4 regions of the Thalassotalea euphylliae genome follow, and region 1 is predicted to be linked to each of the others. Evidence: predicted binding sites of a transcription regulator. Region 1 holds the regulator's gene; each other region holds the start of a gene.
What was found. Region 1 encodes LexA, which represses DNA repair genes until DNA is damaged. Its sites were predicted from a motif close to TACTGTATNNNNATACAGTA; they were not measured.
Positions count from the first base shown of each region.

Region 2: imuA (translesion DNA synthesis-associated protein ImuA) is a predicted target of LexA. The motif match lies at 1,716-1,735, and genes of this name have one in related genera.
Region 3: ruvA (Holliday junction branch migration protein RuvA) is a predicted target of LexA. The motif match lies at 3,136-3,155, and genes of this name have one in related genera.
Region 4: DXX94_RS09200 (DNA topoisomerase III) is a predicted target of LexA. The motif match lies at 4,015-4,034, and genes of this name have one in related genera.

Region 1 is NZ_QUOT01000001.1:2,377,757-2,383,890, reverse strand. It holds gene DXX94_RS19730 (GtrA family protein) at 1-308, shown strand, start outside; gene DXX94_RS10580 (glycosyltransferase family 2 protein) at 370-1,323, shown strand; gene DXX94_RS10575 (hypothetical protein) at 1,325-2,722, shown strand; gene lexA (transcriptional repressor LexA) at 2,807-3,421, shown strand; gene coxB (cytochrome c oxidase subunit II) at 3,997-5,499, shown strand; gene ctaD (cytochrome c oxidase subunit I) at 5,524-6,134, shown strand, end outside.
Region 2 is NZ_QUOT01000001.1:86,198-92,331, forward strand. It holds gene DXX94_RS00390 (DEAD/DEAH box helicase) at 1-476, shown strand, start outside; gene DXX94_RS00395 (hypothetical protein) at 513-1,136, shown strand; gene DXX94_RS00400 (hypothetical protein) at 1,211-1,438, opposite strand; gene imuA (translesion DNA synthesis-associated protein ImuA) at 1,743-2,471, shown strand; gene DXX94_RS00410 (Y-family DNA polymerase) at 2,474-3,880, shown strand; gene DXX94_RS00415 (error-prone DNA polymerase) at 3,896-6,134, shown strand, end outside.
Region 3 is NZ_QUOT01000002.1:10,415-16,548, forward strand. It holds gene DXX94_RS18605 (tetratricopeptide repeat protein) at 340-1,209, shown strand; gene ruvB (Holliday junction branch migration DNA helicase RuvB) at 1,359-2,363, opposite strand; gene ruvA (Holliday junction branch migration protein RuvA) at 2,429-3,049, opposite strand; gene ruvC (crossover junction endodeoxyribonuclease RuvC) at 3,191-3,721, opposite strand; gene aspS (aspartate--tRNA ligase) at 3,866-5,665, opposite strand; gene DXX94_RS18630 (transporter substrate-binding domain-containing protein) at 5,819-6,134, opposite strand, start outside.
Region 4 is NZ_QUOT01000001.1:2,086,735-2,092,868, reverse strand. It holds gene DXX94_RS09210 (hypothetical protein) at 1-545, shown strand, start outside; gene DXX94_RS09205 (hypothetical protein) at 970-1,758, shown strand; gene DXX94_RS09200 (DNA topoisomerase III) at 1,930-3,963, opposite strand; gene DXX94_RS09195 (hypothetical protein) at 4,265-5,341, shown strand; gene DXX94_RS09190 (sensor domain-containing diguanylate cyclase) at 5,448-6,134, opposite strand, start outside.

The DNA.
Region 1 (6,134 bases):
TCGCTTCTTTGGCATTATTGACGTCCACGATGTTATCTTACTGTTTAAGTACATTGTTGAACTACTGGTTAAATTACTACTTTACGTTTACCAGTAATCAAGCACACGCCAGAGTATTGCCTCGTTTTGTATTGGTTGCATTAGTCGGTTTATTAATTAATACCTCAGTTTTTGCGTTGTTTAGTCTAGTACTTAATTTTTATTATTTAGTTGCACAGGTTGCAGCCACTTTGTTTGCTCTTATTTGGAACTATGGGGCTAATAAGCTTTGGACATTCAAGAGAGTTGAGAAAGTTAAATTAAGCTAATCAGATAAGTCGTATTTAGAGATAGTGTATTAACAAAAATTAAAAAAGGATTTATTAGTCGATGACTCCAATAAATGAAATACCTAGTCTTTCAATCGTTGTTCCATGTTACAACGAAGAAGAAGTGCTACCCGAAACAATTCAGCGTATTTCAGCTACAATTGAACTGCTTATTGAAAAAAACAAATTAAATTCATCGAGTTGTGTTTTTTTTGTGGACGATGGTAGTCGAGACCATACATGGGAAATTATCGAATCTCATGCACAGTCAAACTCCTTTGTGAAAGGTTATAAATTGTCGAGGAACCGAGGGCACCAAAATGCGCTACTGGCTGGTTTACACAATGCTAAAGGAGATATACTGATTAGCATTGACGCTGATTTACAAGACGATACCAGTGCGATTGAAGCTATGGTTGATGAATATGCGAAAGGCCATGAAGTGGTCTATGGGGTGCGCTCTAAACGAGAGACAGATACTTTTTTTAAACGCTATACGGCGGAAGCTTATTACAAACTACTGGCGAAATTGGGTGTTGAATTAGTGTTTAATCATGCAGATTACCGCCTGTTAAGTCGCAAAGCACTCGAAGAATTAAAGCGTTACTCAGAAGTTAACTTATTTTTACGCGGAATCGTGCCGCAACTTGGGTTTAGTTCAACCAGTGTTGAATATGAACGACACGAACGCTTTGCTGGAGAGTCAAAATATCCGTTAAAGAAAATGCTAGCGTTTGCAGTCGAGGGAGTGACCTCTTTCTCCCATGCGCCACTGCGGTTTATAACAGGCTTGGGATTTCTTGTTTCGTTGTTCGCGTTTTTTATGATTTTTTGGGTGCTTGCAGTGAAGCTGTTTAGCGACAACGCGGTTCCAGGCTGGGCATCTATCGTAATTCCAGTGTTTTTTATTGGCGGTGTACAGCTACTCAGTTTAGGAGTGGTCGGTGAGTATATTGCCAAAATATATATGGAGACTAAATCTAGACCGTTATACACGATAGAGAAGGAAGTTTAACATGTTAGACACAGCATTTTGCCAACTGCATAGGTTGGTTTGGACGGCTATTGTGCCTCTGGCTGTGTTTAGTGTTTTTTTACTTATATTAGAGGAATTTTTAACACAACCAGCTATTGCCTATGCCGTTTCTATAGGGCTAACGACGTCAACATTAGCCTTATTTTTATATTTTGGAAAAAGAGTTCGCTGGAGTTTCAATTACACAGTGTCACCGCTATTAATAGTTGTGTTGGGATTGGCAATAAAAATAGCCGCTTTTGTTCTCTTCCCTGTCAACTTTGTTTCAGACTCCGCTACGTATGTTTCGCTTGCCAACCAACTGATATCAGAAAATAGCTATCAACATGGCAATACATATGCCTATTGGCCACCGGGCTACCCACTGTTTTTATATGTTTCTCACCTTGGCATTATTCCCGTATCTACTAGCACTATATTTATACAAAATTGTCTCATTACCTTAATTGCTAGCTACGTAATCTTTCAATTGACGCATAAATATCATTCGCGACGCGCTGCAATTGTAGCAATATCAATTTTTACGTTTTGGCCAACAGGACTTTTGGGCGCACTAGATGCCTACAAAGAACTACCCTTAATGACGCTATTATTGCTATCTGTTTATTTATACACTCAGAAAAGTGGTTTCAAGTATCACTTTATTAATGGGCTTGTTCTGGGGTTTTGCGCTTTGATTCAACCGGGCACGATTCTCTTTGTCTCTGTTTTTGTCGTTTTAAACTGGTTTAAAAAATTACACTTTACGAACCAGTTAAGCTTGTTTGTCTGCTTGCTTGCTGGAATGCTATCGGCAATTGCACCCTGGAGTTATAGAAATACACAAGTATTTGATCAGTTTGTGATGATATCGACCAATGGTGGCTCAAATATGTATCGTGCGAATAATGAAATTGCGACGGGGGGCTACATTGCTAAAGGAGCAATTGATATTTCACATTTGTCAGAATTAGAGCAAGACAAGCGAGGGAAAGAGTTGGCAATAGAATGGATAAAAAATAATCCAGTAGACTTTTTTTACTTGTCATTTATCAAAATGACCAAGTTTTTAGGAGACGATAGTACCGGTATTTATTCGATTCTTAAGCGAAGTGCTCAACAACCAATAGGTGAGATACCTTATTACGGCTTGAAATTAGGGGCTAACACATTCTGGTTATTATTGTGGCTGATAATATTTTTCTGTCGAGAAAAACTGTATAGCCTGATAACATCTGATCACTTGATTGCTACTTTAAGTTTGTCTTTTTTATATTTTTTTACAGTACACTCAGTATTCGAAAGTAATGCAAAATATCACCTGCCTGCGATACCTATGTTCTTTATTTTAGTGGCTATATTGATTGCTGAAATAGTCGAGACATTCGATAACGGGTAGATTGTATTTATACTTGCATATCCATACAGTGTGTATATACTTACAGTAATGCTGTATGGATATCAGGAGAGGACCTGTATCGCTATGAAGCCATTAACCGCACGACAATCTCAAATATTTGAGCTTATCAAAGATAAAATTGCTGATACTGGCATGCCACCAACACGAGCTGAAATTGCCGACTTCTTCGGTTTTAAATCAGCTAATGCTGCTGAAGAGCACTTAAAAGCACTGGCAAAAAAAGGCTACATTGAAATGCTGCCAGGTACTTCACGTGGTATCCGTCTAGCTGATGCATTTGTTGAAGAATCTGGTTTACCGTTAATTGGTCAAGTTGCAGCTGGTGAGCCAATATTGGCGCAAGAGCACGTGGAAGACCGTTATCAAATTGATGGCAATTTATTCCAACCTGCTGCAGATTACTTACTGCGTGTTAACGGCGAGAGTATGAAAGACATCGGTATTATGGACGGTGATTTATTGGCTGTGCATCAAACAACTGATGTTCACAATGGCCAAGTTATTGTCGCGCGGGTAGAAGATGATGTTACTGTGAAGCGCTTTAAACGCGAGGGTAATGTGGTTTATCTGCATGCAGAGAATGAAGAATTCGCGCCAATAGAAGTTGATCTAACCAGCCAGCACTTTAACGTTGAAGGTATTGCTGTTGGTGTTATTCGAAATGCAGACTGGATGTAAGATAAAGCATTTCTTTTCAAGGTCTATTTTTTATCATTAGCTAGACGAATAGACTAATATCGATGATATTGTAGCTTAGTTACCTGACCTATATTTTTCTAATTAAGCCAGCGAATTTCGTTGGCTTTTTTATGTCCAAAAAACCTATCACTACTAAACTTTCTAGTTGACTGTATCCCCTCCCAAGCGCTTGATAGCACATAATTTAATCGACGCGATGTTCTTTTATTAGAGTTCATACTCTACTGATAAATAAGGAAAAAATAATAATAATTGATCATAAATCACTAGATCTTGATTAAAAATTGAGTAATTCTAGGTTGTAAAGTGCGCAAGCAATAATGACGAATAAAACATAAGAATAAGTGATGTGCGCACAACAACTACATTACAACATACATCACAACACGATCTGCAAAGTAAGCCCACGTCGAAAGTTTTACTATCGACGGCTTTGATGTCTTTGTTATTCAACAGGGTAGAGGAGATGTCGAGTGAAAAGACGTAACCTAGGTTGGCTGTTTTTTGGGAGCATTTTTAGTAGTACGTTGTTTTCCAGCACAGCTTGGGCGGAGATGGAGCTGAACTTAACCAAAGGGGTTACCGCAATCAGCAATGAGGTTTATGACCTTCATATGTTGGTACTGTGGATATGCACCGTTATTGGTATTTTAGTGTTCGGCGCAATGTTTTGGTCGATGGTATTCCATCGCAAATCAAAAGGCGTTAAGCCTGCAACTTTCCATGAAAGTACCAAGGTAGAAATACTTTGGACTGCTATTCCCATTGTTATTCTCATCGCGATGGCAGTGCCTGCCACTAGCACATTGATTGAGATGGAAGATAATGATAATTCAGATATTACCATTTTAGTTACAGGCTCTCAGTGGAAGTGGCATTACAAATATTTTGACCAAGGTATTGAGTTCTATTCGGTGCTTTCGACACCGAGAGAACAATTTGATAATCGCGATGGCAGTGGTCAAACAAAAGGTGAAAACTACCTATTGGAAGTAGACAAACCATTAGTTATTCCCACTAATAAAAAAGTCCGATTCTTAATTACTTCTGACGATGTTATTCATTCTTGGTGGGTACCTGCTTTCGCAGTTAAGCAAGATGCCAACCCTGGTTTTATCAATGAAGCGTGGACTAGAGTAGACGAGCCTGGTGTCTATCGAGGCCAATGTGCCGAGCTTTGCGGCAAAGATCATGGGTATATGCCAATCGTTGTCGAAGTTAAATCTGAGGCAGATTATGCCACTTGGGTGAGTGAGCAAAAACAATTGATTGCTGATGCCAAGGCCGCGGAAGCTGCCTCGCTCAATGCCAATGTCTCGATGGATGAGTTAATGCAGCTCGGTGAAACCACATATACCGCCTACTGCGCCGCTTGTCACCAGCCAACAGGCTTAGGCTTACCGCCAGCATTCCCCGCACTTAAAGGCAGTGTTGTCGCAACCGACCCGAATCAAATCGAACAGCATATTGCGATTATCCTCAATGGTAAAAACGCCATGCCAGCCTTTGGCAAACAACTGTCGTTAAAAGAAGTTGCATCGGTCGTGACCTACGAGCGCAATGCTTGGGGTAACAATACAGGTGAGAGTGTTCAAGCGAGCGACGTTAATGCATTAGCTGGCGGCGCAAGCGCTGCGGCAGCTGTCGAGCAAACAGCAGAGGCTATGCCCCCAATGGTAGATTCTGCCACCAGCGAATTAGAAAACCCACAACCCACAACTGAAGATTTAAGCAAAACCTACACACGTGATGAATTAATGGTGCAGGGTGAGGCGGTTTACATGAAAGCCTGTGTTGCTTGTCATCAGCCAACAGGTGCTGGCTTACCACCAGCTTTCCCGTCATTGATTGGCAGCCCAATGATCTTGGGAGATGTTACTGCGCATATCGATATTGTGTACAACGGTAGTAAGAAAAACCCCGCTATGCAGGCATTTAGCGGTCAGCTCACGAAAACAGAAATCGCCGCTGTGGTGACCTACGAGCGCAATGCTTGGGGCAACAACACGGGCGATGTCGTGCAACCTGCAGACGTTGATGCTGTAAGTGCTAAATAGTCTTATAGCTAGGGAGGAAAGATTATGACAACTGATGTAATTCATGATGATCACCACCACGGCGACCATCACGATCACAAGATGACAGGTATTAAGCGCTGGCTATATACCACTAACCACAAAGACATAGGCACGCTCTATTTGTGGTTCTCATTTATTATGTTTTTAACTGGCGGCGCTATGGCTATGGTGATTCGCGCCGAGTTATTCCAGCCAGGCTTACAAATTGTAGAGCCAGACTTTTTTAACCAAATGACCACTGTGCATGGTTTGATCATGGTGTTTGGCGCCATCATGCCGGCCTTTACGGGCTTGGCAAACTGGATGATTCCGATGATGATAGGTGCCCCTGATATGGCACTTCCACGTTTGAACAACTGGAGCTTTTGGATATTGCCATTTGCATTCAGTATTTTACTGGCATCCTTCTTTATTGGCGGCGGAGCACCTAACTTCGGTTGGACCTTCTACGCACCGCTATCCACCACTTATAGCAATGGCAGCACGGCGTTCTTCGTGTTTGCTGTCCACATTATGGGGATATCCTCCATCATGGGGGCGATTAATATTGTCGTTACCATCATGAATATGCGTGCGCCAGGCATGACTTACATGAAGATGCCGCTGTTTGTTTG
Region 2 (6,134 bases), 2.3 Mb from region 1:
AAGTATTGATCACAACAGACCTTGCTTCGCGTGGCCTAGATTTAATGAATGTTTCGCATGTGATCAACTTTGATATGCCAAAGCATACCGAAGAGTTTGTCCATCGCATTGGCCGTACAGGTCGCGCGGGCAACAAAGGTGACGCTATCTCCTTTGTCGGTCCTAAAGACTGGTTAAGCTTTAAAAACGTGGAAGGCTTTTTACAGCAAACCATCAGCTTTGATGAGATTGATGGTTTAAAAGCCAAGTTTAAAGGCTTAAAACCTAAGCCGAAGAAAAAGCCAGTGAAAAAAGCGCAGCCAAAAAAAGCTGCTAATAAAGCTACAGCGCCAAAAGCCAAACGCGTGAATAAGAAAACCATGTTTACGCTGCAAGATGCGGGTGATATGCCAATTATGCGTAAAGGTCCTAAGTTAGCGCCCAACGAAATAGATCGCGAGATAGCTCAAGAAATAGACAAGCAGGACGAAGAATAAGGCTAGGTATTTTTGCGTGTTTAAGGGAATATGCAGGTGACGATAGTACTGGTAAGCGATATCTTCGGTCGCACACCTGCGTTTGAAGCGCTTGCTAATTCACTTGCCGATATAACAGGCTCACAAACAATCTTGTTTGATCCATACCAAGGTGAAAACCTTAATTTCACGGACGAGCAAGCTGCCTACCAATACTTTTCTCAGCATATTGGCGTTGAAACTTACGCTGATATGCTGGTTAAATTTCTAACCTCATTAAATCAAGATGAACAAGCAAAGCCTTTAACAGTGTTAGGTTTTAGCGTTGGTGCATCTGTCGCTTGGTTACTGGCATGCCATTCGAGTAACACGGGTTTGTTGCCTGACAAAAAGCTATCTAATAATAATCTACCGGAAATAAAGCAGGTTATCGGTATTTATGGTGGTCAAATTCGCAACTATAGCGCGCTAGAACCTGATGTAGAAACAAGGCTAATTTTTCCTCAATCTGAGTCTCATTTTGAGGTAACCGCACTTACTGAAAAGTTAGCCACGAAAGAAAATGTTAGCGCCTATCAAGTGCCGTATTTGCATGGTTATTTAAACTCACATTCAAAAAATTACAATCAGGTTGGCTATGATAGCTTTTTAGCAGACTTTAATTGTTTAATCAGTGAATAAAAAATAAAGTGTGCCTTGTGCTAGACCTATTTAAAAAAAGCGCTAAGTACATAAGCAATTTAAAAATTAATAAACTAGTTTTTGTCACTATCTGACTTAGTTGATCCTACAACGGCTTCTCTCTCTTTTTTGTATTCTTGATAAGGCTTTTCTGCTTGATGACAAGCCTGATATTCTTCACCTGACTGGGCGTTATTAACACATTCACTTTTTTGGTAGCCTTGGCCAAGCTCATAAAGCGCTTTGTTGCTGCAACCAATAGCAACTATCAGTAAAAATACGACTGTAAATAGTCTTAACATGTTCTTCCTCTTTATTTTTATTACCTTCTTTACTAATCGCCTAATCGCCTAATCGCGTTCAACAGTTAGTATGACTATCACCCTAGGTTTTAGTTCGCCATGCTCTTAAAGCATTTGTGGTGGTGCTGAAATAAAATATTCAAAAGTAAGCTGATTCAAGATTCATAGGTACCTAAAAGCTTTTAACTTGCTTATTGGTTGCATTGTAGGCAGACATTGCTAATGGATTAGATGTCTACAAGCTAATTTCCATTGGTAAATTATCATTTAACTATTATACTGTAAAAATATACAGGCAAAAGAAATGAATAATTTAATCGACTTACTCCAAAACCAAGATTTAGTATGGCAAGGCAATGCCAAAAAAGCTCATTCGCCAGTGTGTTTGCCATCTGGATTTGCCCCCCTTGATCAACAGCTAGGTGGTGGTTTCCCGCAAGGTGTTAACGAAATCCAAAGTGTTAGCGGTATTGGCGAGTTGCGTTTGTTAATTCCTGCATTAATGGCTGCGGCGGTAGAACAACGTTTAATCGTGTTTATTGCCTCCATGGGCACTATTTGCTCAGAAATGCTTACTGAGCAAGGGATTGAGCTTGAGCAGGTGCTAGTTCTCTCTTTAGATGAGCACCAACAAGCATTATGGGCTGCTGAACAATGCTTACGCAGCGGTGCTTGTCATAGTGTTGTAATGTGGACCCAAGCGTCGTTAGCGATACACCAAGTTAAACGGTTGCAAGTTGCATGTGACGTTGGCAACAGCTTTCACTTTATTTTACGTGAAAAAAAGTTAGAGGGAGTTACCTTACCTTTTGATTTAAGTTTATCCCTAGTACCTCATCAACAAGGAGTGTTAGCAAAGATAAATAAACGCAAGCGTGGTTGGCCTTCTGCACCTTTTCTCATTGATATGAGTGACTTATGGCCTGCATTAACCTTTGCTGACTCCGCTGTGGATTCATCAAATTCTGTGCCTTATTCTTCATCAAACAACGTGTTGCCATTTTCTAGTGGTGGTCATGTGCAAGTTGTCTAGCTATGTCACTTTGGCTTTATTTACACTTTCCTCAACTACAGTTAGATACTATTTATCAGGCGGCTGAGCATCAACAGACCCCATTAATTATTGTTAACGATAAAAACAATGAGGTTCTACAACTTAATCAACTTGCTAAGAATCAGGGGATAACTCTGGGCATGGGGCTTGGTACGGCAGCATCTTTGACCGACAATATACAAGTTAAAGTATATGAACCAGATATAGAAACACAGCGGCTTAAGCATATTGCTCATTGGCTTTATGCAGTAAGCGCAGATATAGCGTTATATCCGCCTAATGGCTTATTACTCCGGGTAAGTAATATGCTTAGTTTGTACCGTGATCTGGCTCATTATTGGCAGGAGCTATCAGCGCAATTAAGAGCATTAGCCGTTAATTTTCACTATGCAACGGGTTATTCTCCTAATGCAGCACGTTTATTAGCACGACAGCAATTAGATCAGCTCTCTGATAATAAACCTTGGTTGCTTGCTCAGCTAAAACAGCAAAAGCTAATTAATAGTGATTTAGATAAACAAATCATTGTGCGATTACAAAGAGTGGGCGTGCATAAGTTAGCAGATCTACTTAGCCTGTCTTTACCTGAATTGGCGAAACGCTTCACTATTGAAGTAGTTAACTACATTGGCCAGTTAACCGGAGATCTGCAACATCAGGTTGTTTTTTATATTCCGCCAGAGCAGTTTGAACAATATTTAGAGTTGTATTTCGAAGTTAGTAACCAGCAGTATTTAACGAAGCCACTAGCTAAGTTGTATGGGTTATTAGAAAACTATTTAGTACGTAGAGACAAGCTGGTAACTGAAGTTAGGTTATTACTACACCAACGTGATCATGCAGATCTCTGCATACAAATAGGTGCAGCCCAAGGTGAATATAAAACCGACAAATGGTTACAGCTTACACACCTTAAACTAACATCTATCGCTTTAGCAGCGCCTGTTATTGGCATTAGTTTAACCGCTAAGCAGATTGTTAATAAATATGGACAACATCAGGATTTATTTAAGGGGTCACAAGGAAGTACTACAGCAGCAGAGTTAGTGTCTGTTCTTAGTGCGAAATTAGGAGAAGATAAAGTAAAAGGGCTGGGTATTGAGCAAGATGCCAGACCTGAAGTTGCTAATCGGCTATGTCCACCATTCACTGCATTGAAAGAAACCACAGTAGCCTTAAAGCTGCGTCCGAGTATCCTATTACCAGTACCGTTACCGCTCCAAGAACAAGTAAAAGTCATGTCACCGCCAGAGCGTATCGTTACCGGTTGGTGGGATGATGCCCCTATAAATCGTGACTACTTTGTTGCCTGTAGTAAACAAGGTCGATGGCTATGGTTGTTTAGAGATAAACAGCAACGCTGGTTTGTGCATGGCTTATTTAGTTAGTGGGACTTACCGCAAATGAGTTATAGCGAATTATTTTGCCAAAGTAACTTTTCTTTCTTACAAGGAGCATCGCATCCAGAAGAGCTGATACTCCAGGCTCGCTTTCTTGGTTATGAAGCGCTGGCGATAACTGATGAGTGCTCGGTTGCAGGAGTAGTTCGTGCATATACGGCGAGTAAAGAACATGAACTCAATATTAAGTTAATTGTTGGCAGTATGTTTTGGCTTAATAGCGAGCTACAGCTTCTTTTATTATGTCCTAGTCGTGTCGCTTATGCTGAGTTATGTCGAGTTATCACTAACGCTCGTCGACGCAGTGAAAAAGGTGAATACGATCTACAGGAATGGGATCTAATGTCACTTAAGCACTGCTTGATTATCTGGCTACCAACAGGGCAGGTATGTGATCAACATTGGGGGAGTTGGCTAGTAAAATATCACGGTAAAAGACTTTGGTTAGGTGTACAGCGTCATTTACTTAACAATGAACAAGCTTACCTTAGTCATTGCGAACAACTCGCCGATAAGCTCGAACTCTCTATCACAGCTTGCGGTGGTGTGCTTATGCATACATCAGAGCGGTTGGTTTTACAGCACACGTTAGCGGCAATTAGCGCAGGTACAACTGTCAAGGAATTAGGTGATAAGCGCTTGCCTAATTGTGAGCGGGCAATGCGCTCTTTAGCCAAACTTAGCAAGTTGTTTAAACCAGAATGGCTTAGAAGTTCATTAATTATTAGCGAACTATGCCAATTTAACTTAAGTGAGCTTAGATACGAGTATCCGGCAGAATTAGTGCCTAAAAAGCAGAAGCCTATGGATTATTTAAGATCACTGGTAAAGCAAGGCATAGCAGGGCGCTTCCCAGAAGGTATCAGCACGGAGATCAGTGACACTATTGAAAAAGAGCTGACTCTGATTGAAGAGCTTAATTATCCCTATTACTTTTTGACCATTCATGATGTGGTCATGTTTGCTAAACGCCAAGGTATTTTGTTCCAAGGACGTGGCTCGGCAGCTAACTCTATTGTTTGCTATTGCTTGGGCATCACCTCGGTTGATCCTAGGCAAATTAGTGTTCTATTTGAGCGCTTTATCAGTAAAGAGCGTGACGAACCGCCTGATATTGACGTTGATTTTGAGCATGAACGACGTGAAGAAGTTATTCAGTACATTTATCAAAAGTATGGACGCGAGCGTACTGCTATTGCTGCAACAGTGATCACTTACCGTTTAAAAAGTGCCATCCGCGAGGTAGGCAAAGCACTTGGTATTAATATTACGCAACTCGAATTTTTTATTAAAAACATAAATCGCCGTGACAGAGGACTTAGCTGGGAATCTCAGGTGATTGAGCTTGGTTTAAACCCGAAATCAACTAAAGGCCAACAATTTATTAGTCTAGTAAATGAAATCAGAGGGTTTCCAAGACATTTGTCTCAGCATGTTGGTGGTTTTGTTATCTCAGCGGGCCCTCTGTACGAACTCGTACCAATAGAAAATGCCAGTATGACAGACCGTACAGTAATCCAGTGGGATAAAGACGACTTAGAATCACTCGGTTTGTTAAAAGTGGATGTATTAGCGCTTGGTATGCTGAGCGCGATTCGTAAGTGCTTTGATTTAGTAAAAGATCATTATCAAAGATCGCTCAGTATTGCTGAGATTACTAAGCTAAAAGACGACCCCAAGGTTTACAAGTTAATCCAGCAGGCAGATACAGTTGGCTTATTTCAAATTGAGTCAAGGGCTCAAATGAGTATGTTGCCACGACTAAAGCCTGCTAATTATTATGACCTAGTCATTCAAATTGCCATTGTTCGCCCTGGGCCAATTCAGGGAGATATGGTTCATCCATTTTTAAAACGACGTGATGGCGTTGAAGCCATTGAATATCCATCAGAAGAAGTCAAAGAGGTGCTCTCTCGCACCTTAGGTGTGCCGATTTTTCAAGAACAAGTTATCAAATTGGCAATGGTGGCTGCAGGTTTCACGGGGGGCGAAGCTGATCAGCTACGCCGTGCAATGGCTAGCTGGAAGAAAAACGGTAAGCTACTGCAATTTAAAAATAAACTAATCAGTGGTATGCAAGCACGTGGCTACCAAGCTGAGTTTGCTGAACAAATTTTTAATCAAATACTCGGATTTGGCGAATATGGCTTTCCAGAAAGTCACTCAGCATCTTTTGCCGTATTAGCTTATGTTTCTGCTTGGCTTAAATGCTATTATCCGGCGCTTTTTTACGCCTCATTAT
Region 3 (6,134 bases), on a different contig from region 1:
CTGAACACTGATTTTCCAATCTTCTCAACAGTATTGCCCGCACATATATGCGGGCTTATTTTTGCTAAAACTTAATAGTTTCAATTACTAACGCTGTTCGCTGATACGATAGATTTGTAATGATTACGCTTTAGTGGTAATTGTATATTTACCAATCACTTCATAAAATCACTAAACTTGAACAGTAGCGCTGCGCAACAACACTACTGTGAAGCTAGTTGTATAGGCTAAACTTAGTTAGTTAATATAATAACTACGTAAGTCAATAATTATGCAAGCCAATAATTACGTAAGTCGTTAGAGTTGAACACGGATCAAACACGTCAAGAGTGGGACTATATGACAAACCAAGTAAATACAAATTCCAAACGCGCTTCTTCTAAGCGTATTTCGACACTAGTTGCGGCTATGATGAGTACTCTAGTGTTCGCATCTGTAACCTACACAGGCGCTGCAAGTGCTGCACAAATAACAGCATGTGACACAGCAGAGTGTGTCTCTTATTTTAAGAAATTTAAACGTGCAGCACGTAAAGGTTACATTTCAGCTGAATACAACACCGCTAAATTTTATTACTACGGCTATGGCACCGAAGTCGACAAAACGCTTGCTCTAAAATACTACCGAAAATCGGCAGTTAATGGTTCAAAAGAAGCACAATATATGACGGGGCTAATTTTTGTCTCTGAGCCTGGCTTACAAGATCATAAACAAGGTGTTTATTGGCTAGAGCGCGCGGCGGCTAATGGTCATATCCACGCCTTGTTTTTATTAGGCAAAGCGCATGCGCAAGGTGATATTCAAAATAGTGGTGCACCAAATTATCAGGCCTCAGACAAGTGGCTAAGCAGAGCATTTGATAAACGCTACAGCAAATTACCTAAGCTTGTTGAAGAGCTAAACAACCAAAAAGTGTTTAATGAAACTAATTACCCTTCCCTTTACAATAAGCTGGTTGAGCACAACATGTGGTTGGCAAAAACTGATGCTGGTAGCGTTGATTTGACTAACTGGGAAGGTAAAACATACGAACGTATAACAGTTACAGGCTCTACGCTGAAACAAGGCTTTGATATGTTGCTCGCCAACTTCCGCAGTAGAAATGACTCTACGGGCAGTAGACTTGGTGGGGATTGCCAATTAAAAGCGGCTTGTCAGCGCAAATCACTGAATGAAATGAAAGACAGTATGTGGGTGTCGCAAAAATAACTTTGCAATGAAGAGTGTGGTTTTATTTCTCTTAACGCTATTGTTATCAGTTCACAAGCTAAAAAAGGATTAACTAGATCGTTAATCCTTTTATCATTTTAATTTCTACCGTTCTCTTACCTGTTACTGCGGATACGTTGCTGCTGATACTAAGCGGGTTTAGTTAGTCCAAAATGCTGATAAGTGCGTTCAGTAACAATTCGACCTCTTGGCGTACGTTGTAAAAAGCCTTGCTGAATTAAAAACGGCTCAAGCACATCTTCAATGGTTTCGCGTTCTTCGCCAATGGCAGCCGCTAGGTTATCAAGCCCTACTGGCCCACCCATAAATTTGTCGATTATGGCCTGCAATAGCTTTCTGTCCATAATGTCGAAGCCTTCGTTATCAACTTCAAGCATATCAAGCGCACTAGCGGCACTTTCTTTGTTAACGATACCGCCAGTTTTAATATCTGCGTAGTCACGCACTCGGCGCAATAAACGGTTGGCAATGCGCGGTGTACCGCGCGAGCGGCGAGCCACTTCAAATGCACCTTCTTGATCAATCGTCAGATTAAGGAAATGAGCGGACCGTGAAACGATATCCGTTAAATCTTTAGCCGAGTAAAACTCTAAGCGCTGAACAATGCCAAAACGATCTCTAAGCGGCGAGGTTAAAGCACCTGCTCTGGTTGTCGCACCAATTAAAGTAAAAGGCGGTAAGTCGAGCTTAATCGAGCGAGCAGCTGGCCCTTCACCAATCATAATATCCAGTTGATAGTCTTCCATCGCTGGATACAAGACTTCTTCTACCATCGGACTTAAGCGATGAATTTCATCAATAAAGAGAACGTCGTTTTCTTCTAAATTGGTCAGCAGTGCCGCTAAGTCCCCTGCTTTTTCCAATACTGGCCCAGACGTAGTGCGAATACTTACGCCCATTTCGTTAGCAACAATATTAGCAAGCGTCGTTTTACCTAATCCCGGTGGGCCAAAAATGAGTAGATGATCAAGCGGTTCATTGCGCTTTTTTGCCGCAGGGATAAAGATTTCCATTTGCGCTTTTACGTGATCTTGCCCTGTGTAATCCGCCAGCATTTTCGGGCGAATCGCGCGATCTACCCCTTCATCTTCTATCGTTGCTGCCGGCTGGATTAGTCGATCTGCTTCTATCATCTATATTCTTCTATTTCTGACTTGTTCTGTGTCTTATTTACGTTTTAAGCGTAATTTTTTGCCAACTACAGCATGGCTTTGAGCGCATCTTTGATCAGCTGCTCGCTAGATTTGTTAGCATCATACACAGCTTTAATCGCTTTATCAGCTTGTGCTTGCGTATAGCCAAGCGAGACCAGTGCGTTAATCGCATCGCCTTTGGCATCGCTAATTGTGAGTGCATTATCAGCGGCTAATTCAAATGGCGCAGCATCGGTTGCAGGCGTCGCTAAGTCTGTTTGCCAATCTTTAATGCGATCGCGCATTTCAATTAATAAGCGCTCAGCGGTTTTCTTACCAATACCGGGAATTTTCACTATGGTTGTAACGTCGTCATGGGCGACACAACTCACAAACTGCTCTGCCGACATGCCAGACAAAATCGCGAGTGCTAGTTTTGGCCCAACACCACTGGCTTTAATTAACAAACGAAACAGTTTGCGATCCACTTGATTGGCAAAACCATACAGTAGCTGTGCATCTTCTCGCACAACGAAGTGGGTATAAAGCGTGGTTTCTTGGTTTAATTCAGGTAATGCGTAAAGCGTGGTCATTGGCACTTGCACTTCATAACCAACGCCGTTGCAGTCAATGATAATATCAGGTGGCTGTTTGACTAATAATTTGCCACGTAATTGTCCTATCACGGAACTTCCTCTTTGCTCACTTGATGTTGTTTATCTAATAACGCCAGTGATTCATTATTTTAACTTCTTTGATTGTGCGAGCTTAGCACTAGATATATATACAGTAAACCCATTTAACCTTACAAACACTTATTTCCCCATTTATTTTCGTAGGCGGCCTCGTACCGTTTTACTCGCCTGCCCCGCCATTTTTACAATCGAATCGTAGCTATGTGCATGACAAAGTGCCACCGCAAGCGCATCTGCCGCATCTGCTTGGGGTGTCCCAGGTAATTTAAGAATGGATTTGACCATATGTTGCACTTGGGTTTTATCAGCAGCACCTGTACCAACCACGGATTGCTTTATTTGGCGAGCGGAATACTCAGCAATCGACATACCTGCATTGGTTGCAGCGACAATTGCTGCCCCTCGTGCTTGCCCTAGCTTTAAAGCGGAATCAGGGTTAGTTGCCATAAACACTTGTTCGATGGCGAACATATCTGGCTTAAACTGAATAATCAGCTCTGACACACCCGCAAATATGGTTTGTAAACGCGTGCCTAAGTCTTCACCTGCGGCGATGGCTTTAATACAACCACTACCAAGATAGGTAAATTTTCGCCCGTGCTGCTCTATCACGCCATAACCGGTGAATCTTGAACCAGGATCGATACCTAAAATAATTGCCAATGAGTTACCCTAATAATTCGTTATAAAATTCCATAAAAAAACGCGCTGGCTCAATGCATTAATGCAAATTGATATCCTAGCGCGTTTTACCACTTTACAAAATTAGACTAAGGAAACAACTTAACTCGTTGCGTCCTATCACTACTATTCTTGTTCAGCTTTTTCGTCTTGCTTTGCCTTCTCATCTTGCTTAGCAATCGTGGCAATGTTTAACTCTGCTAATTGCGCAGGGTTAGCTTGACCCGGTGCGTTGGTTAATGGGCATGCCGCTGTTGTTGTTTTCGGGAATGCCATTACATCACGAATAGAGCTTGCACCTGTCATTAGCATCACTAGACGGTCAAGACCAAATGCTAAACCAGCATGTGGTGGCGCACCGTACTGTAGTGCTTCTAATAAGAAGCCAAACTTCTCTTGTGCTTCTTCATCGCTGATACCTAGAATTCTAAATACCGCTGCTTGCATTGCTTGGTCGTGGATACGCACTGAACCACCACCTAATTCACAACCATTTAGTACCATATCGTAAGCGTTTGAAAGCGCGCCAATTGGGTTCGCCTCTAACTCTTCTGGCGTCATATTGCTTGGTGCAGTAAACGGGTGGTGAAGTGCATGCAAGTGACCGTCAACTTCTTCAAACATTGGGAAGTCTACAACCCATAGTGGTTTCCACTCATCTGTGGTTAAGCCTAAGTCTTCACCCAGTTTTAAACGCAGCGCGCCTAGTGATTCAGTAACAACGTTGTAGCTGTCTGAACCGAAGAAAATAATGTCGCCAGTTTCTGCGCCTGTACGTTCAAGAAGCGCGTTAACCGCTGTTTCGTCTAAGAATTTAAGAATTGGCGATTGAATACCTTCCATGCCAGCGGCTTTGTCGTTCACTTTCAGCCACGGCATACCTTTCGCGCCGTAAATGCCGACAAATTTTGTTAAGTCGTCAATGTTCTTGCGAGAGAACTGTGCTGCACCTTGTCGCACACGAATAACCGCAACGCGGCCTTTTTCATCATTCGCTGGGCCTGAGAATACTTTGAATTCAACATCTTTTAGGATGTCTGCCACGTCAACAATCTCAAGCGGGTTACGCAAGTCTGGCTTGTCTGAGCCAAAACGAGTCATCGCTTCTGAGTATGGCATACGTGGGAAATCACCTAAGTCAACATCAAGTAATTTAAGGAATAAATCACGGATCATTTTTTCCGTCACTTCCATTACTTGATCAGCCGTCATAAATGACGTTTCAATATCAATTTGGGTGAATTCTGGTTGGCGATCAGCACGTAAGTCTTCATCGCGGAAACACTTAACGATTTGGTAGTAACGCTCCATGCCCGACATCATCAGCAATTGCTTAAATAACTGCGGAGATTGTGGCAATGCGAAGAAACTGCCTTTGTGCGTGCGACTTGGTACTAAGTAATCACGCGCACCCTCTGGTGTAGCTGCGGTAAGAATTGGCGTTTCGATATCCATAAAGTCTTGCGACTCTAACGATTCACGAACGGCCGCGGTTACTTTCGCACGAAAACGTAAACGTTCAGTCATTTCTGGGCGACGTAAGTCTAAGTAGCGGTACTTTAAGCGTTGCTCTTCTGAGTTGTCTTGGTTGAAGTCTAACGGCAATGGCGCTGCGCGGTTTAAGATATTTAGCTCTAAACCTAAAACTTCAATGGCACCTGTTGCCATATCTTTGTTAACTTGGCTTTCAGGGCGTGCACGCACTTTACCTTTAACCTGTACACAGAACTCGTTGCGCAGTGTGTTAGCCGTTTCAAGTACTTCGGGTAAATCTGGGTCAAATACCACTTGTACAATGCCTTCGCGATCACGCAAATCTAAAAAGATCACAGCGCCTAAGTCGCGACGACGATTAACCCAACCACATAAAGTGACTTCTTGCCCAACGTGAGATTCATTAACCTCACCACAATAAAGAGTACGCATCTAGAAATATCCTGACATGAAAAACCCGCCATCATTAGCGGGGAATACATAAAATTGCGGATATTATATAGAAAAGCGCGCCAATGTCACCCGATGGAACCAGCTTGATTTCGCTAATTTTTAGATATCGGGTAATTACTCTAAATTCAGTGCTTACAGATAACTATAATTGTTCTTGCCTGATGATTTAACGCGATACATTAAGTTATCCGCCATTTTAAATAAATCGGCTGCGCTGTCTGAATCATCAGGGAATACTGAGATACCAATACTGGCCCCCAACGTCGCTTTAATTTGATTGCCTATAAATGGTTTAGCAATCAAGTTAATAATTTTTTCAGCGATAAATGCGGCTTCTTCTTTATTGTTTAAACTGGTAAGTAACACTACGAATTCATCACCGCCAAAACGACAAACGGTATCGGATTTTCGAACACAACTAGTCAATCGCTCTGCCACTTGTTGCAAC
Region 4 (6,134 bases), 290 kb from region 1:
TTAACGGCTTTGAAGGCTTTAGTAATACCTTTAAAAGCGGTAAAAACTATTACGAAGAAGATGGAATTCAAGTGCGCCAAATTTTCGCGCAAGCGGGAAATGATATTATCTTGAGCTCAAGCATTGAAGGCGAGCGCTCTTGGCTTCCCAATGGTGGGGATTATGGCTATACCGAAATCACCATGGCAAGTGGCGCTGAATTTACTGCGTTAGAGTTTCTTTTTCTTGGCCCCAACTTAAATAATCAGGCGGTGCATTACAGCCTGTGGAACGACGGTCAAGTCGTATTCGAAGGGGCGCTCGACATTGGCAAGAAAGAGCAAGGCGTGCTGGGCTTTGAAGGTGGTGGCTTTGATCAATTATTTGTCCGTACAGGTCATCGCAATGCCTCTATTTTTGACCGTTCAGTTAATGGCTTGAATATTGATAGTATTCAAGTGATTAGTGCGACATCAACACCAGTACCTGAGCCTAGTTCTATTGCGGTTTTTGTGCTCGCGTTAGCGGCGTTAAGGTTGTGGAAAGTAAATTCTGTTCATCAATAGGCTTAGTTACCAAGCCTTTAAGCCGCTAAACCTTTTGGTTTAGCCACTAAGAGCAAATCTCTAAATCATAGGTCTAATAGCTACTTTTCCTGTTAGCTATTAGGCCAGAGTTAAGCTAATGGCTGAGCCAATAAGGCACCGCCATTCCCTCTTATAAAAAATTTCTTCTCGAAAGCATTTTTTGACTTAAATCAGTGAGTTTATCTCCATTTTCCCTCCATATTTTGTTGTTAGCCTGTATTTGTCGGATTAGGTCTGCGCCGCAATCCTTGCATAGCTAGTCACTCGCCTCTCTATTGATTGTAGTACTAGTCGATTGGACAGCTAGCCAAAAAGCAGGAAGTGATTAGGCGCTTTTGATCTGACTACTGGATGCAGTTGTTTGGTGTAGTTATTATATGTGGTTAGTAAATAAGGAATTTTTATGAATTTTTTGAAGTCAGTAGCATTAGTCGGTACGATTTTTCTCGCTGGTCTATCAGTCAGCTCACAAGCGGCGATGATAGGCGTTGACAATAATTTTGAAGACAATGGCTTAACCGTTCTTGAATATCGAAGTGATGGCAGTATTTGGGAGTGGTTAGATCTGTCTGTTACCAATGGTATTTCTTATAACAGCCTTGTCGCCGATTTGAACGATGATGGACGATTAAACAATTCTTCTAGTTTGTTGACCACAAATAGTGGAGCGTTGAATGACGTGCTAAGTCTCACGCCAGACTTAAGTAGTGGTTGGTCAACCGTGGCGAATTCAGACCTTGCCGGCTTATTTGGAACGTTTTTTGGTCTCACTTTAGCTGGTGATGAGCAAGTAACGATAGGAAACGGCTCAAGCGATCTCACTGAGCAGTTTATTCTTGCCTTTGGTGACACTGTGCATGAGGCATCGGAAGATAGCGGTGCCATTATTTTTGACATAAATCCAAATTTACCCAACATAGGTGAAACGCGCGGATTTACAAATAATGCCGTGGGTAATCGTGGCAGGTTTAGCTCCCCTTTTGTTTTGGATGGACAAACTAGTTTTCAGATCAGCGATAACGTTACCGATATCCTGTCATTTACTGGTACCAATACTGCGCAATTTGCTAATGCCACAGTAGGGACATGGTTAGTCCGCGAAGTAGCAACGATCCCGACACCAAGCATGTTGAGTTTGTTTGCACTATCGTTCGCCGCGCTATGCATTCGACGCAAAAAGTGGTTTAAATAGATTATTGCTTAGCACTTATCAAGGGTTAGTTTGCCCTAGTGTTTGTCTAGTGTTTGTCTAGTGTTTGTTTTGTTAAAGTCTCGCCAAGGAACGGCGTTTCTCCGCGCTCAGGCGGCAATCTTCGAGATAAGGTGATAATGCCTCATTAAGTGATTGATGCTTGTGAGTTTGTTACTTTTTAGTTGTGCTCGATTTACGCTTGGTATTTGACGTTTTTCGGCGTTTTTTATAAGCGGGTTTTTGTGGACTTTTCAGCCCTTGTAATGAGCTTGGCAATTGCTGGCTAAGCAAATTAACCAAGCCGTGTAATGAGCCTTCAATGGGCTGCATAAATTGTCCATAACTACAGGCTTTATCGGCAATTTGGTTAAGTGATAACTCCCAACGTGCGGTCATATCTGGCTGTGTGCAATCACTTGGCAAGGCATCAATTAATCCTTTTCCTGTGTCGGTAGCATGAATTTGTTTGCCTTGGCGCTGTAAAAAGCCACGTTTAAATAGCAAGTCGATAATCCCAGCGCGGGTCGCTTCAGTGCCTAGACCATCAGTTTCTTTTAAGATGGCTTTAAGGGGTTTATCGGTAACAAAGCGGGCAATTCCGGTCATGGCGGCAAGTAAAGACGCATCGGTAAAATGCTTTGGTGGCTCGGTTTGTTTTTCCCGTAAGTGCCCAAGTTGGCAAAATAAGGTTTGCCCTTGGGTTAAGTTTGCTAGTGCAGGATTGTTATTTTGCTGTTCATCGTTATCTTCTTTGTTACTGGTAGGTGTTGCGTCCTCTGCACTGGTAGGTATAGCTTGCTCTGCTTTCGTGCTTTCCTCTTTGCTATTTTTTGAGGGAGTAAACAGCGATTTCCAACCCAGTTGTGACACTATATTGGTGCTAGCGGTAAATAGCCCACCAGCAATCGAAAAACTCGCTTTAATCTGCTGATAGCAATAAGCCGGAAAAAACTGCGCCGCATATTGACGGCAAATCAGTTGATAAATATTTTTCTCAAAGTTATTTAAATTGAGCTTAGCTGGCGATTTGGTGGTCGGAATAATCGCGTGATGAGCGCCCACTTTACTGTCTTGCCAAGCGCGACTTTTGCGTTTGGGATCGGCATCGCCTAACTGCTTTGCCAGTGGCAGTTGGCTGTCTTTTAGCATGGCAAGTATTTGTGGCGCTTGGCTAAAATGCTCGGTGGGTAAATAACGGCAATCTGATCTTGGGTAAGTGATCAGTTTATGTTTTTCATACAGTGCCTGACAAACGTCTAGCACCAATTTAGCATTCATGGCATAGCGCTTAGCCGCATCAATTTGCAGGGCTGATAAGTTATAAGGCAGTGGTGCGTTTTGTTGCTTGTCTTGCTTTGTCAGCTCTGTAACTTGCGCTGGTTGCTGGTGAATGCGGCTCACCACATTTTCTGCCAGCGCTTTTACTACTACTCGTCCGTCTCCATCTTGGTAGGGTTGGCAGGCTTCACTCGGTTGCCATTTGGCCATGATGTTTGGCGCGGATGCGGTTTGGTTAAGCGTTAATTTGGCTTCCACCTCATAAAAAGGCTTACTAACAAAGTTAGCAATTTCGCGATCGCGATTGACCACTAGCCCCAACACTGGGGTTTGTACACGGCCCACTGACAACACTCCTTGATAGCCAGCTTTGCCCCCTTGAATGGTTAGCGCGCGGGTCAGGTTAATGCCATAAAGCCAATCGGCTCGGCTGCGTGCTAACGCTGAAACCGATAGCGGCATAAAAGCCTGATTAGACTTCAATTGGTTAAGGGCTTTTTTCACTGCAGCTGGGTTTAAGTCGCTAATTAAGAGACGCTTTACCGCTGCGGTTTTCGTTTTAGTGAGCTTTAAATAATTAAGCACTTCATCGACCAGTAATTGGCCTTCACGATCAGGATCGCCGGCGTGAACAACTTCGTCCGCTTTTTTCAGCCAATTGCGGATCACAGTCAGTTGGCTTTTGGTTTTGTACTTAGGTTTTAATTGCCAACTGTCAGGAATAATCGGCAAGTGTTCAAGCTGCCACTTCTTATAGTGCTCACCATAAGCTTCAGGCTCAGCTTGCTCCAAAATATGACCAATGCACCAAGTGACAATATCGCCGTTACCTACTTGAATATAACCTTGCTGTTTTTTATGCGGCTTGGGAAGCACATCTGCGATGGCTCGTCCTAGGCTAGGTTTTTCGGCGATATACAGCTTCATGCAGTGTTATTAAGTGAGTGCTAGCAGAGTGATAAAGCGAGTGTAACTTGATACTGGTTAAATATCCAGTTGCTAAGGTGGTAGCAAGAATAGTTGTAGCAAGAATTGTTATCAGTAATCAATAAGCTATGTATCTTTTCACAGTAAACTAACGGCGCATTAAACTGGCGGCGCAACAAATTCGCTTAATAAATTAGTGGCACAAAAAGCTAGCTCAATAAATTAGGGGAGATAGTGTAATAAATTTTTATGCTTGCTGACTGATAGGGAGTACTTATAAAAATTATTCAAGGATGAAGCGATGCGCACCCCTGTTAGAAAAAAACTGCAATTCTTATTGACCGCCATAGTGGTGTTTACCGCAGGCTTTCAGTTATTGCCAGAGCAGTTAGCATTCAGCTCAGCACTAACCACTGACAACTTAATCGCCATGTCGCCACTGCTGCTGGCGGTATTTGGCTACTTTATTTTCTTACCTGTGTTGTATTGGTTTTGGGTGATTAAAGCCGGTCAGCAAAAGCCTTGGAAAATGTTGCTGATCTTTTCACTAAGTGCGTTATGCGCTCGTTACAGCTTTCCTAGCAACATTGCAGAATATTTCGAATTTATTACCTATTTGCGCTATCCAATTATCGGTGTTTTGCTGATTATCGAATTGTATTTGATGGTGACCATAGTAAAAGGCCTATGGCAGGCCAGAAAGCTAAGTGGCGATCCGCGCGTTCATGCGTTTAATCAGTACCAAGATGATGACAAGAAGCTAACGCTGGCTGTGCCATTTGCATGGGAGCCAGCTAGTTGGTATTACGCTATTCCAAAATTCTCGCGTAACCACGCAAAGGCGCTGGCGCAGTTACAGGTAAACTCGACTCAGCGTTGGCATTGGTTGTTATTGCTCACAGGCTGTGTAGTGCTTGGCACAACCTGTTATTGGTTATTGGCAGGCTGGAGCGAGCTTGTGGCGATTATTGTTGCCAGCTTTTTCTTCTACAGCGTTATTTTTAGTACGGCAAATCATCGTATCGCAAGGCATTACTCTGTTTATCTATTAGGAGACAAACTAGTGGTTAATGCTGCCTTTTGGAGTTTTATTGTGATTGACGTTAAAGCCATTTCAGAGGTTAATTTAGGGGATTTTCAGCAAACAGATAACCAAGAGCAACTATTGCTTGGTAAAGCGAAGGGCGCAGGTAGCGACAAGAGTCAAACCGCCAATATTGAACTGGTGTTTAGCGAGCCACAAACTTACATGGCAATGATGGGACAAATGCCAGAGCCCGTTAACAAACTCTGGCTTGCTGTCGATAAACCAGAACAACTAAAACAGCAATTGTCTGAAGCCTTGGTAGCGCCAGGGCGCTTAGCAAATGCGAGCTAACCCATATGATGGTAGCGCATTAATGCAGTGCTTAGCTGCTCGAGAATTGCGACTAAAATACTCACTTAGAAGTTTAGCTGGTAGCTCTTAGCTTAAACCCTTTAACTTAAAAAATCGCACTAACTTGAACTTGGTCGCGGCCTAAACGTTTGGCTTGATATAGCGCTTTGTCAGCTCGTTCAAACAATGGTGACCAAGTTTTATCTGTGCTGGATAGGGAAGCGGTACCAACACTAACCGTGATGTTTATTTGCTGTTGATCATTAATCACAAACGGGTGTTTAGCGCACTCTTCGACAATACGTTCGGCGATAGTTAACGCTGCATCTGTGTTGGTAAATGGCGCAATAATGGCAAATTCTTCACCGCCAACTCGGGCAAAGGTGTCTTCCTCGCGCACAAATTGTTTAATAAACAGGGTTAGTTGCATTAACACCTTGTCGCCAACATCGTGACCATAGTTGTCATTCACTGCTTTAAAGTGGTCAATGTCGAAGAGAATCAAGGATAAACGCTGTTGATGACGAACCGCTTTATTGTGCTCTTCCAGCATCATATTGTTAAAGTGACGCTTATTGAAAATTTTGGTCAAAGGGTCTGATAAGGCCAAAGCGTGTAGCTTTTGGTTTTCTTCTAGTTGGTGTTGCAGCGATTGAATTAGGGCTTCTTTTTCCGAAATATCACGTATGGTCGCAAGTGCGATTTTCCCTGCTCTTGTCGGAATTAGGTTAAGCGTTACTTCAATGGTTAGTGGGCGGCCAGCATAATCGAGAATGGCCAGTGATTTTTTAAA